4 regions of the Pseudomonas asplenii genome follow, and region 4 is predicted to be linked to each of the others. Evidence: predicted binding sites of a transcription regulator. Region 4 holds the regulator's gene; each other region holds the start of a gene.
What was found. The regulator sigma-54, encoded in region 4, starts transcription at its own class of promoters, with help from an activator protein. The targets are predictions, from matches to a motif close to ANTGGCATNNANNTTGCTNT.
Positions count from the first base shown of each region.

Region 1 (3,008 bases), 1.4 Mb from region 4:
ACGCCTTTGTCGCAATACAGCAGGTACTGGCGAGTAGGGTCCAGTTCCTTGAAACGAGCATTCAGTGCATAGAACGGCATCGTTTGTACCTCGATGCCAGCCAGACCCAGCGGTTCATCGTCAACGGCATCCGGGTGCCGGATGTCGATCACGATATGCCCCGCCAGCGCCTCGCTGACCTCTTCGATCTGCAAATCCTGGCCCAGTTCGTCGATCACATGATCGATCGAGACCAGCTTGGCGCGCTCGAGCGCACGCTCGAGGATCGCCATGTCGAACGCTTTCTCTTCGTGCTCCACGCGGTAACGCTTGGCGTGGGTCTTGGGGTTGACCGAAATCACCCCGCAGTATTCAGGCATGTGCCGGGCGAAGTTGCCGCTACCGATCTGGTCGGCCAGATCGATGATGTCCTGCTTGTGACTGGCGATCAGCGGGCGGATCACCAGCTTCTCGGTCACGCAGTCGATCACCGACAGATTCGGCAGCGTCTGGCTGGACACCTGGGAAATCGCCTCGCCGGTCACCAGCGCGTCGATGTGCAGCCGTTCGGCCATCGACGATGCCGCGCGCAACATCATACGCTTCAATACGACGCCCATATGACCGTTATCGACTTTGCCGAGAATTTCTCCCAGCACTTCCTCGAACGGTACGCTGATGAACAGCACGCGATGGGAGCTGCCGTACTTCTTCCACAGGTAGTGGGCGACTTCCATCACCCCCAGCTCATGGGCGCGGCCGCCCAGGTTGAAGAAGCAGAAATGGGTCATCAGACCGCGACGCATCATCTGATAGGCGGCGACGGTGGAATCGAAGCCACCGGACATCAGCGTCAGGGTCTGCTCCACCGAGCCCAGCGGGAAGCCGCCGAGGCCTTCATGCTGGCCGTGGATGACGAACAACCGCTTGTCGCGAATCTCGATTCGCACCTCGACCTGCGGGTCTTTCAGGGAGATCCCCGCCGCACCACATTCACGCCGCAGCCGGCTGCCGACGTATTTCTCGACGTCCATGGAGCTGAAACTGTGCTTGCCGCCACGCTTGCAACGCACCGAAAAGATCGTGCCCGGCAGCACGTCGGCATAGTGCAGCAGGCACTTGGCGGTGATGTCGTCGAAGTCGCCCAGCGGGTACTCGTCGACCTGCAGCAGGTGCGCGATACCCGGCGTACAGCACAGGCGCTCCTTGAGCTCCTGCAAGGCCCTGGGCTCGGTCAGCGCAGTTTCCAGCTCGAGGTTGTCCCACACGCCATTCACCACCACGGCCGGGTCCAGATCTTTGAGCACGGCACGGATGTTCTTCGCCAACTGGCGGATGAAACGCATCCGGACAGGGCGACTCTTGATGGTGATTTCGGGGAAGACTTTTACGATTAGTTTCATGAAAACAGCGCGCGCCGGGCTGGCCGAAAAAGTGGGGCGCGGATTATAGCGGAAATTGCTCAAGGTTTGACCAGTTATTGTACGGACGGTTTTCGTCGCACCAAAAAAGGTCGTTTCGACATTTTTTGGCACTACAAAGGTGCAATCTATGCCCGGAAATTCCCCTATGCTGGCTGGAACGCTTGAGATTGGGGCAAAAAACCCATGACGGGGCACTGGCATGCAATTTGCTCCCTTGTGAGGCAGGTTGCCTTGGCCGACTATTCGCGCCGGCATCACTACTATTTCAGGGCTCATCCACTACCAGCCCGAAGCCACCCGGAGGACACCATGTCGAAGTCGGTTCAACTCATCAAAGATCATGACGTTAAATGGATTGATCTGCGCTTCACGGACACCAAAGGTACTCAGCACCACGTGACCATGCCGGCCCGTGATGCGCTGGACGACGAATTCTTCGAAATCGGCAAGATGTTCGACGGTTCCTCCATTGCTGGCTGGAAAGGCATCGAAGCCTCCGACATGATCCTGATGCCGGACGACAGCACTGCCGTGCTCGACCCGTTCACCGAAGAGCCAACCCTGATCCTGGTCTGCGACGTCATCGAGCCGTCGACCATGCAAGGCTACGATCGCGACCCACGTGCAATCGCCCGTCGTGCCGAGGAATACCTGAAATCGACCGGTATCGGCGACACCGCCTTCTTCGGTCCAGAGCCTGAGTTCTTCATCTTCGATTCGGTCAAGTTCAAGTCCGACATCTCCGGCTCCATGTTCAAGATCTTCTCGGAACAAGGTTCCTGGATGTCCGACCAGGACGTGGAAGGCGGCAACAAGGGCCACCGTCCAGGTATCAAAGGCGGCTACTTCCCGGTTCCACCGTTCGACCACGACCACGAAATCCGTACCTCCATGTGCAACGCACTGGAAGAGATGGGTCAGACCGTCGAAGTTCACCACCACGAAGTGGCGACTGCCGGCCAGAACGAAATCGGCGTGAAGTTCAACACCCTGGTTGCCAAGGCTGACGAAGTTCAGACCCTGAAGTACTGCGTACACAACGTGGCTGATGCCTACGGCCGTACCGCTACCTTCATGCCAAAACCGCTGTACGGCGACAACGGCTCGGGTATGCACGTTCACATGTCCATCTCCAAAGATGGCAAGAACACCTTCTCCGGCGAAGGTTATGCCGGCCTGTCCGATACCGCTCTGTACTTCATCGGCGGCATCATCAAGCACGGCAAGGCCCTGAACGGCTTCACCAACCCTTCGACCAACTCCTACAAGCGTCTGGTCCCAGGCTTCGAAGCTCCAGTGATGCTGGCCTACTCGGCTCGTAACCGCTCCGCCTCGATCCGTATTCCTTACGTCAACAGCCCCAAGGCTCGTCGTATCGAAGCACGCTTCCCGGACCCGGCTGCCAACCCATACCTGGCCTTCGCTGCTCTGATGATGGCCGGCCTGGACGGCATCCAGAACAAGATCCACCCAGGCGATGCCGCCGACAAGAACCTGTACGACCTGCCGCCTGAAGAGGCCAAGGAAATCCCACAGGTTTGCGGTAGCCTGAAAGAAGCCCTGGAAGAGCTGGACAAAGGTCGTGCGTTCCTGACCAAAGGCGGC
Region 1 covers NZ_LT629777.1:1,227,596-1,230,603, forward strand. Annotated here, with positions in the region: gene thiI (tRNA uracil 4-sulfurtransferase ThiI) at 1-1,382, opposite strand, end outside; gene glnA (type I glutamate--ammonia ligase) at 1,713-3,008, shown strand, end outside.
Region 1: glnA (type I glutamate--ammonia ligase) is a predicted target of sigma-54. The motif match lies at 1,597-1,616, and genes of this name have one in related genera.

Region 2 (3,008 bases), 390 kb from region 4:
AAATGCCCGAGATGGACGGCTATACCCTTACTGCTGAGATTCGCAGCGATCCGCGCATGCAAAAACTGCACATCACTCTGCATACTTCGTTGTCAGGGGTATTCAACCAGGCGATGGTGAAGAAGGTCGGTGCCGATGACTTCCTTGCCAAGTTTCGACCTGATGACCTGGCAGCCCGGGTGGTTGACCGGATCAAGGCTGCAGGTTAACAGCCGGGGACCGACGGTCCCTGGCGGTACACATGATTTAAGAGGCGGCATCATTGTCTACGGGTAATTTGGATTTCGAACAGTTCCGGGTCTTCCTGGAAAAGGCCTGTGGCATTCTGCTCGGTGAAAACAAGCAATATCTGGTTTCCAGCCGTCTCAACAAGCTGATGGAGCAGAATGGCATCAAATCCCTGGGCGAGTTGATCCAGAGGATCCAGACCCAGCCACGTAGCGGCTTGCGCGAGCAGGTGGTGGATGCCATGACGACCAACGAAACCCTGTGGTTTCGTGATACCTATCCGTTTGAGGTGCTCAAGAACAAGGTATTGCCCGAGGCGATCAAGGCCAGCCCTGGGCAGCGCCTGCGCATCTGGTCGGCCGCCTGTTCATCGGGGCAGGAGCCCTACTCGATCTCGATGTCGATCGACGAGTTCGAGCGGACCAACATGGGCCAATTGAAGTCCGGCGTGCAGATTGTCGCCACCGACCTGTCGGGACTGATGCTGAACAACTGCAAGACCGGCGAGTACGACAGCCTGGCCATTGGTCGCGGCCTCTCGCCCGATCGCCTGCAGCGCTACTTCGATACCAAGGGTCCGGGCCGCTGGGCGGTCAAGGCGCCGATACGCAATCGGGTCGAGTTCCGCTCGTTCAACCTGCTGGACAGCTATGCCAGTCTGGGCAAGTTCGACATCGTGTTTTGCCGCAATGTGCTGATCTACTTCTCGGCTGAAGTGAAGAAGGACATCCTGATGCGCATCCACGGCAGTCTCAAGCCGGGTGGCTATCTGTTCCTGGGAGCTTCCGAAGCCCTCAACGGTCTGCCGGACCACTACCAGATGGTGCAATGCAGCCCGGGCATTATCTACAAGGCCAAGTAGCCAACGGTTCGACATCCCAGCGGGAGCCCATCAGGCTCCCGTTTTTTTTGCCGCCACCCTTGCCGCTTTGCTGACGCCCGGCGGAAATGCTTTGCCGCTTTTCTGGCATTGCCAGCGGCACCACCACCCCAAAAGCCCGGGTTTACGGGGGTTTTAAAAAGTGGCACGCGGCTTGCTATTGCTTTGTCAACGAAAAGCCTGTTCCGACGATCAGGTCAACTCTTGAAGGTTTCCCGGCATGAGCATCAGTTTCGACAAAGCGCTCGGTATCCACGAACAGGCCCTGAGCTTCCGCGCCCAGCGTGCTGAAGTTCTGGCCAACAACATCGCCAACGCCGATACCCCGAACTACAAGGCTCGGGACATGGATTTTTCCTCCGTGCTCGCCGAGCAGAGCGAAAAGGCCAAGAACGGCAGCTTCGCTCTCAATACCACCAACAGCCGCCATATCGAAGCCCAGGGGCTGAGCAATGGCGATGCTGGATTGCAATACCGTACGCCGATGCAGCCGTCGATCGACCAGAACACCGTGGATGCGCAGATCGAACAATCGAACTATGCGCAGAACGCGGTCGATTTCCAGGCCAGCTTCACCCTGCTCAACAGTAAATTCAAAGGGCTGGTTTCAGCCCTTCGTGGAGAGTAAGCCATGTCCCTTGCCAGTGTTTTCAACATTGCCGGTAGTGGCATGAGTGCTCAGACCACTCGGCTGAACACCGTCGCCAGTAACATCGCCAACGCCGAAACCGTTTCGTCGAGCATCGACAAGACCTACCGTGCACGTCACCCGGTCTTCGCCACCATGTTCCAGAACGGCCAGGCCGGCGGCAGTGACTCGCTGTTCCAGGACCAGGGCGCAGCAGGCCAGGGCGTGCAGGTGCTGGGTGTGGTCGAAGACCAGAGCAACCTCGAGGCCCGCTACGAGCCGAACCACCCGGCAGCCGATGCCAAGGGTTACGTTTACTACCCGAACGTCAACGTGGTCGAGGAAATGGCCGACATGATTTCTGCCAGCCGTTCGTTCCAGACCAACGCGGAAATGATGAACACCGCCAAAACCATGATGCAGAAGGTCCTGACCCTCGGTCAGTGATAAGGGGCGATAGACATGAGTGTTACCAACTCCACCAGTAGCTCCGCTCTCAACGACATCCTGGCGGCTTCCAACGCCAAGGTCGCGAACAAGACCAGCACCGACTCGCTGGGCAACGCGATCAGCAGTGCCTCCGGTGGTCAGGCCCTGGGCAAGGATGCGTTCCTGCAACTGCTGGTGACCCAGCTCAAGAACCAGAACCCGCTGGACCCGCAGGACAACAGTGCCTTCGTTGCACAGTTGGCCCAGTTCAGCAGCCTGGAAGGCATCACCACGCTCAACTCCAGCGTCAACAACATTACCAGTGCGTTTCAGTCGTCCCAGGCCTTGCAGGCCTCGTCGCTGGTCGGCCGCTCGGTCATCGTGCCGACCAGTCAGGCAGTGGTCGATACCAGCAAGAGCTTTACCGGCACCGCCGTGATTACCGGTGCCACTGATAGCACGACGCTGAAGATCAGCGACTCCACCGGAAAAGTGGTCCGTACCATCGACCTGGGTGCCCAGACCGGGACCAGCAATGCCGCCTTCGCGTGGGATGGCAAGGACGACTCCGGGACCTTGCTCGCGAGTGGTACCTATACCTTCAGTGCGACTGCCAACCTCAAGGGCTCCACGGACTCGACAGCCCTGGTGACCAACCTGCCAGCGACCGTCAGCAGCGTAAGCCTGGCTCAGAATGGCGGTGAAATGATGCTCAACCTGGCTGGCCTGGGCAGTATTGCTCTGTCCAAAGTTCAGACCATTGGCCTGTAAGAGCCGACCAACGCGAAACAAAGGAGAGAAGCATGTCTTTTAATATCGGTTTGAGCGGTCTCAATGCGGCCC
Region 2 covers NZ_LT629777.1:3,039,933-3,042,940, forward strand. Annotated here, with positions in the region: gene BLU37_RS13930 (chemotaxis protein CheV) at 1-209, shown strand, start outside; gene cheR (protein-glutamate O-methyltransferase CheR) at 263-1,090, shown strand; gene flgB (flagellar basal body rod protein FlgB) at 1,329-1,736, shown strand; gene flgC (flagellar basal body rod protein FlgC) at 1,740-2,183, shown strand; gene BLU37_RS13950 (flagellar hook assembly protein FlgD) at 2,199-2,936, shown strand; gene flgE (flagellar hook protein FlgE) at 2,969-3,008, shown strand, end outside.
Region 2: flgB (flagellar basal body rod protein FlgB) is a predicted target of sigma-54. The motif match lies at 1,250-1,269, and genes of this name have one in related genera.

Region 3 (3,008 bases), 2.8 Mb from region 4:
GGCCGGACTTCCAGAAGCTTGTATTCATCACGCACCTCAGCGGTAAGAGTCTCAAGGGGGCTATCGCAAGGGGGCTCTCGAGTGGTGCGCCGGCACGGCTGCACCACCGGCCCGCATTCACGGGACCAAAACGCAAAAGACGTCGCTACCCGCTGCGCTTGCGCGAAGGGGAGGCGACGTCTTTGTCGTAAAGTGGGGCAACCGCCGTTGGTTACCTGCAAGCATGAATAAGCAAGAGCCGGGCCAGAGTGGTTGACCAGACGGGCGCGTCAGCCGAGCAGTTCGCTCATGGCAATGATCTGTTCGGCGACCTGGATCAGCTTCTGCTGGCGGCTCATGGCCTGGCGCCGCATCAGGGTGTAGGCCTCCTCTTCCTTGCAATTCTTCATTTTCATCAACAGGCCCTTGGCCTGTTCGATGCGTTTGCGTTCGGCCAACTGCTGGTCGCGTGCCTGCAATTGGGCACGCAACGCCTGGTCGCTCTCGAAACGGGCCATGGCCACGTCGAGGATCGGCTGCAGGCGCTGGGCCTGGATGCCTTCGACGATATAGGCGCTGACACCGGACCTGATCGCCTGGCGCATCACATCCGGGTCGTGTTCGTCGGTGAACATCACGATGGGGTGGGGTTGGTCGCGACTGACCAGCACCACCTGTTCCAGCACATCGCGGCTGGGCGATTCGGTGTCGATCAGGATCACATCCGGGCGTACGCTTTCGACCCGTGCGGGCAGGTCGATGGTCAACCCCGATTCGTCGATGACATCGAAACCGGCCTCGACCAGGGCGGCCTTGAGCCGTCCGACTTTTTTCGCGGTATCGTTGATCAGCAGGATACGCAGCATGTCCAGGCCTCCGGTCAGTGACGCGCGAGCGCGTTTGGCGCGTCGCTCATGGCATGCAGGCGAAAACCATGGGCGTAGGACACCGGGTCGGTACCATCCCAGACCTGACCATCGATCAGTTGGCTGCTGCGCATCTCGGCACCGTGCTCGATGCCCAGTGCGTCGGCGGCCTGGCGATAGAGGGCCAGTTGTTGCACCTGACGGGCCACGCCGAGGTAATCGGGGTCCTCGCGCAGCAGCCCCCAGCGGCGGAACTGGGTCATGAACCACATGCCGTCGGACAGGTAGGGCAGGTTCACCGCGCCGGCATTGTGGAAACGCAAGGCGTGCGGGTCCTGCCAGTGCTGGCCGAGGCCGTCTTCGTAGTGGCCGAGCAGGCGTGGCTGGATATGCTCCAGCGGCGCATCGAGATAGTCGCCGCCACTGAGCAATTGTGCGGTACTGCGGCGGTTTTCCGGGCTCTGTTCGATGAACCGGCTGGCTTCGAGAACCGCCATCACCAGGGCTCGCGCGGTATTGGGGTACTGTTCGACGAACGCGCGGGTACAGCCCAGCACCTTTTCCGGGTGATCGGGCCAGATCGCCTGGCTGGTGGTGAGGGTAAAGCCCAGTCCCTGCCTGACCGCGCTGTCGCTCCAGGGCTCGCCGACGCAGAAACCGTCGATCCGTCCGGCCTGCAGGTGCGCGATCATTTGCGGTGGCGGCACCACCACACTGTTGACGTCGCGCAAGGGGTGAATGCCCTGGCTGGCCAGCCAGTAATACAACCACATGGCGTGGGTGCCGGTGGGGAACGTCTGGGCGAAGGTCAGCCTTGCGCCTTTCTGGTGCGCATGCCGGTCCAGTGCTTCAGGGCTGGTCACTCCGGCTTTCTGCAGGGCTGGCGACAGGTTGATGCTCTGGCCGTTCTGGTTCAGCCCCATCAGCACCGCCATGTCGGTGGCCGGACTGCCGCCGATGCCCAGGTGCACCGCATAGATCATGCCGTACAGGCTGTGGGCGGCATCCAGTTCGCCGCTGACCAGCTTGTCGCGCAGACTGGCCCAGGAGGGTTGGCGCTTGAGGTTCAGGGTCAGGCCGTATGGCTGGGCAAACCCCTGGGTGGCGGCGACCACCAGCGAGGCGCAGTCGCTCAGGGGCATGAAGCCGAGGTCCAGGCTGGGCTTTTCCGGCGCATCGCTGCCGTTGACCCAGGCGAGGGGGGAGACGGGAAGTTCGTTCATCGGCTTTTCACTCTGTCATAAAAAACGCCGTACCCGACCAGCACCTTGGGCTCTGGCGGGTTACGACGTCTTTGTCCTTGCAGCCCGGCCGCCGTTGGCCAGGGTTTGCAGGTTTCTAGCAAGGCATATGCCACTGTCGCCGGCAGTCCTGGGCGGCCATCAGCTTCTCATCATGATCTGGCACGCAAACCGGCCCATCATCGCCGCTGGTTGATCGACAGACAGGTGGATGCAGAGTGCAGGCTGACGAACGCTTCGCGATGATGTGTCCCGGAGGGCTCTCCGCGCAGCGAGTATCGTTCGTGCGGGCTGGCGCTGACGGTGTATGCCTGGCTTGCGATGAGCTGAGGGTCGGTTGCTACCTGCCGTCCGACTGGCAGGGGCTGGTGGTAGGGCGCAGTGCGCTGAGGGTGGTTTCCGGCGATTGGAGCAGTGCGGCGTTGCCCGGTACCTGCCTGATGAAGCTGCAGGTATTCATCGACATGGGCGTTGCCTTCGAACGTGACCGCGCCTGCGCGCAACCCTGGGCCGCCTTGCCGATGCCGTTCGTCGTGAGCCGCAGCCGGGCCACCCTGGAACGTTGGTATATCGAACAGGCCCTGCGTGACGATCCCGGCTATCAATTGTTTGCCAGCGTGCTGCGTCAGAGTGCGAGTTACTGGCTGGTGCGGTTTCTACTGGAGCAGGGTACCGCCAGCGAAAAACTGATCGGTCTGGCACGGCGCTATGGCGTTTCGGTCTCGCATTTTCGGCGCCTGTGCCACCAGGCACTGGGCGGCGCGGCCAAGCCGGAACTGCGTGACTGGCGCGCGGCCAAGGCGCTCCTGCGGATGATCCGTGGCGGCGGCTCGCTGACCGATGTGGCGCTGGAATACGGGTATGCATCGTCGTCGCATTTTTCCAAGGAAGTGCGCGAGTTGCTTGGCGTCGCTCCGAGTCG
Region 3 covers NZ_LT629777.1:6,396,146-6,399,153, reverse strand. Annotated here, with positions in the region: gene BLU37_RS28330 (nitrate/nitrite transporter) at 1-28, opposite strand, end outside; gene BLU37_RS28325 (ANTAR domain-containing response regulator) at 270-845, opposite strand; gene BLU37_RS28320 (CmpA/NrtA family ABC transporter substrate-binding protein) at 860-2,068, opposite strand; gene BLU37_RS28315 (helix-turn-helix domain-containing protein) at 2,332-3,008, shown strand, end outside.
Region 3: BLU37_RS28320 (CmpA/NrtA family ABC transporter substrate-binding protein) is a predicted target of sigma-54. The motif match lies at 2,184-2,203, and genes of this name have one in related genera.

Region 4 (3,008 bases):
GAGCCCTTCGCTGGCGTCGACCCGATTTCCGTGGGCGACATCAAGCAGATCATCCACCACCTCAAGGCCAAGGGCATCGGTGTACTGATCACCGACCACAACGTCCGCGAGACCCTGGATATCTGCGAAACCGCCTATATCGTCAACGATGGGCAGCTGATCGCCGAAGGCGATTCGGCCACTATCCTGGCCAACGAACTGGTCAAGGAAGTCTATCTGGGCCACGAGTTCCGCCTGTAAGCATCTGGATGCCCAATACTCGCCTGAGCGCATGAATGTTCGATAAAAACCACTGTTTTATTGTTACAGCGCTCTAGGCAAACACTCGGATTTCAGGCATATAATTTGCTTATGTTTGGCGCTCCGGCGCCCTGTAGTGGATGGCGCATGCGCGCCGGCGAATAAGGTGTTAAGCCCCTGCCATGAAACCATCGCTCGTCCTTAAAATGGGCCAGCAGCTGACGATGACACCGCAGCTGCAACAGGCCATCCGCCTGCTCCAATTGTCGACTCTGGATCTTCAGCAGGAAATCCAGGAGGCCCTGGAATCCAATCCGATGCTCGAACGCCAGGAAGAAGGCGACGACTTCGATAACAGCGATCCACTGGCCGACAACGCCGAGCAAAAGACTACTGCCGAAGTTCCGGAAACCTCCTATCAGCAGGAAACCGCACCCACCGTCGACAACATCGACGAAGGTGAATGGAACGAACGCATTCCCAACGAACTCCCGGTCGATACCGCCTGGGAAGACGTTTACCAGACCAGCGCCAGCAGCCTGCCCGGCAACGATGACGACGAGTGGGACTTCACCACCCGTACTTCCGTCGGTGAAAGCCTGCAAAGCCACCTGCTGTGGCAACTGAACCTGGCACCGATGTCCGACACCGATCGCCTGATCGCCGTGACGCTGATCGATTGCATCAACAACCAGGGCTACCTGGACGAGACCCTTGAGGAAATCCTCGAAGCGTTCGACCCGGAACTGGACATCGAACTCGACGAAATCGAAGCCGTCCTGCACCGCATCCAGCAATTCGAGCCAGCCGGTATCGGCGCGCGCAACCTCGGTGAATGCCTGTTGCTGCAACTGCGCCAATTGTCAGCCAAGACCCCGTGGCTGAACGAGGCCAAGCGTCTGGTCACCGATTACATCGACCTGCTGGGCAGCCGCGACTACAGCCAGTTGATGCGGCGCATGAAACTCAAGGAAGACGAACTTCGCCAGGTCATCGAACTGGTGCAGAGTCTCAACCCGCGCCCGGGCTCGCAGATCGAGTCGACCGAAGCCGAATACGTGGTGCCCGACGTGATCGTGCGCAAGGACAACGAGCGCTGGCTGGTGGAGCTGAACCAGGAATCGGTGCCACGCTTGCGGGTCAACCCACAATACGCCGGCTTTGTCCGCCGCGCCGACACCAGCGCCGACAACACCTTCATGCGCAACCAGTTGCAGGAGGCGCGCTGGTTCATCAAGAGCCTGCAGAGCCGCAACGAGACGTTGATGAAGGTAGCCACCCAGATCGTCGAGCACCAGCGCGGCTTCCTGGAGTACGGCGACGAAGCGATGAAGCCACTGGTGCTGCACGACATCGCCGAAGCCGTGGGCATGCATGAATCGACCATTTCCCGGGTCACCACCCAGAAATTCATGCATACCCCGCGTGGTATCTACGAACTGAAATACTTTTTCTCGAGCCATGTCAGCACCTCCGAAGGCGGTGAATGCTCGTCCACGGCGATCCGCGCGATCATCAAGAAACTGGTTGCAGCGGAAAATCAGAAAAAGCCGTTGAGCGACAGCAAGATCGCTGGTTTACTGGAGGCACAAGGCATTCAGGTCGCCCGTCGTACCGTCGCCAAGTACCGCGAGTCCCTCGGGATCGCGCCTTCCAGCGAACGGAAGCGGTTGATGTAACCGCCGGGCGTGCCACAGCGTTCCAGTGGCAAGCCACCAGGCTTGCCGCTTTATGCACTGGCAACGAAGGAGAAGCTGTATGCAAGTCAATATCAGTGGACACCAACTGGAAGTGACCGAACCACTGCGGGCCTATATCGGCGAAAAGCTCAACCGATTGGAACGCCATTTCGACAAGATCACCAATGTACAGGTGACAATGGCCGTCGAAAAACTGAAGCAGAAAATCGAAGCCACTTTGCACATCCACGGTGGTGAGGTCGTCGCCAATGCAGAACATGATGATATGTATGCAGCCATCGACCTGCTGACCGACAAGCTGGACCGCCAACTGAAAAAGCATAAGGAAAAGAACCTGCACCTGCTCCAAGGTACGGGTCGTTAACTCCCTCCCATGATTCGACTTGAAAACATCCTGACCCCCGGCCGTTCCCTGGTGAACGTGCCGGGTGGCAGTAAGAAGCGTGCCCTCGAACAAATTGCCAACCTGATCAGCCGTGAAGTGCCAGATCTGGAAATGCAGGATGTCTACGAGAGCCTGATTGCCCGTGAAAAACTCGGCTCCACCGGTTTTGGCAACGGCATCGCCATTCCCCACTGCCGCCTCAAAGGCTGTGAGGCGCCCATCAGTGCCCTGATGCACCTGGACGCCCCCATCGATTTCGACGCCATCGACGGTGCCCCGGTAGACCTGCTGTTCGTATTGCTGGTCCCGCAGGCCGCCACCGATGCCCACCTGGAATTGCTCAGGCAGATAGCCAGCATGCTGGATCGCAAGGAAGTGCGTGACCGCCTGCGTAGCGCACCGAGCAACGAGGCCCTGTATCGGGTTGTCCTGGACGTACAAAACGGTCAGTAAACATGCGCTTGATCATCGTCAGCGGCCGCTCCGGCTCAGGTAAAAGCACCGCCCTCGATGTACTCGAGGACAGCGGCTATTACTGCATCGACAACCTGCCGGCCGGACTCTTGCCGGAACTGGCCGAACGGGCACTGATCAATACCGAGCTGGCACAGCCGCTGGTCGCCGTGTCCATCGACGCACGCAACCTGCCGAGTCACCTGTCACGCTTTCCCGAACTGCTGAAC
Region 4 covers NZ_LT629777.1:2,649,978-2,652,985, reverse strand. Annotated here, with positions in the region: gene lptB (LPS export ABC transporter ATP-binding protein) at 1-240, shown strand, start outside; gene BLU37_RS12100 (RNA polymerase factor sigma-54) at 423-1,919, shown strand; gene hpf (ribosome hibernation-promoting factor, HPF/YfiA family) at 1,999-2,304, shown strand; gene ptsN (PTS IIA-like nitrogen regulatory protein PtsN) at 2,314-2,778, shown strand; gene rapZ (RNase adapter RapZ) at 2,781-3,008, shown strand, end outside.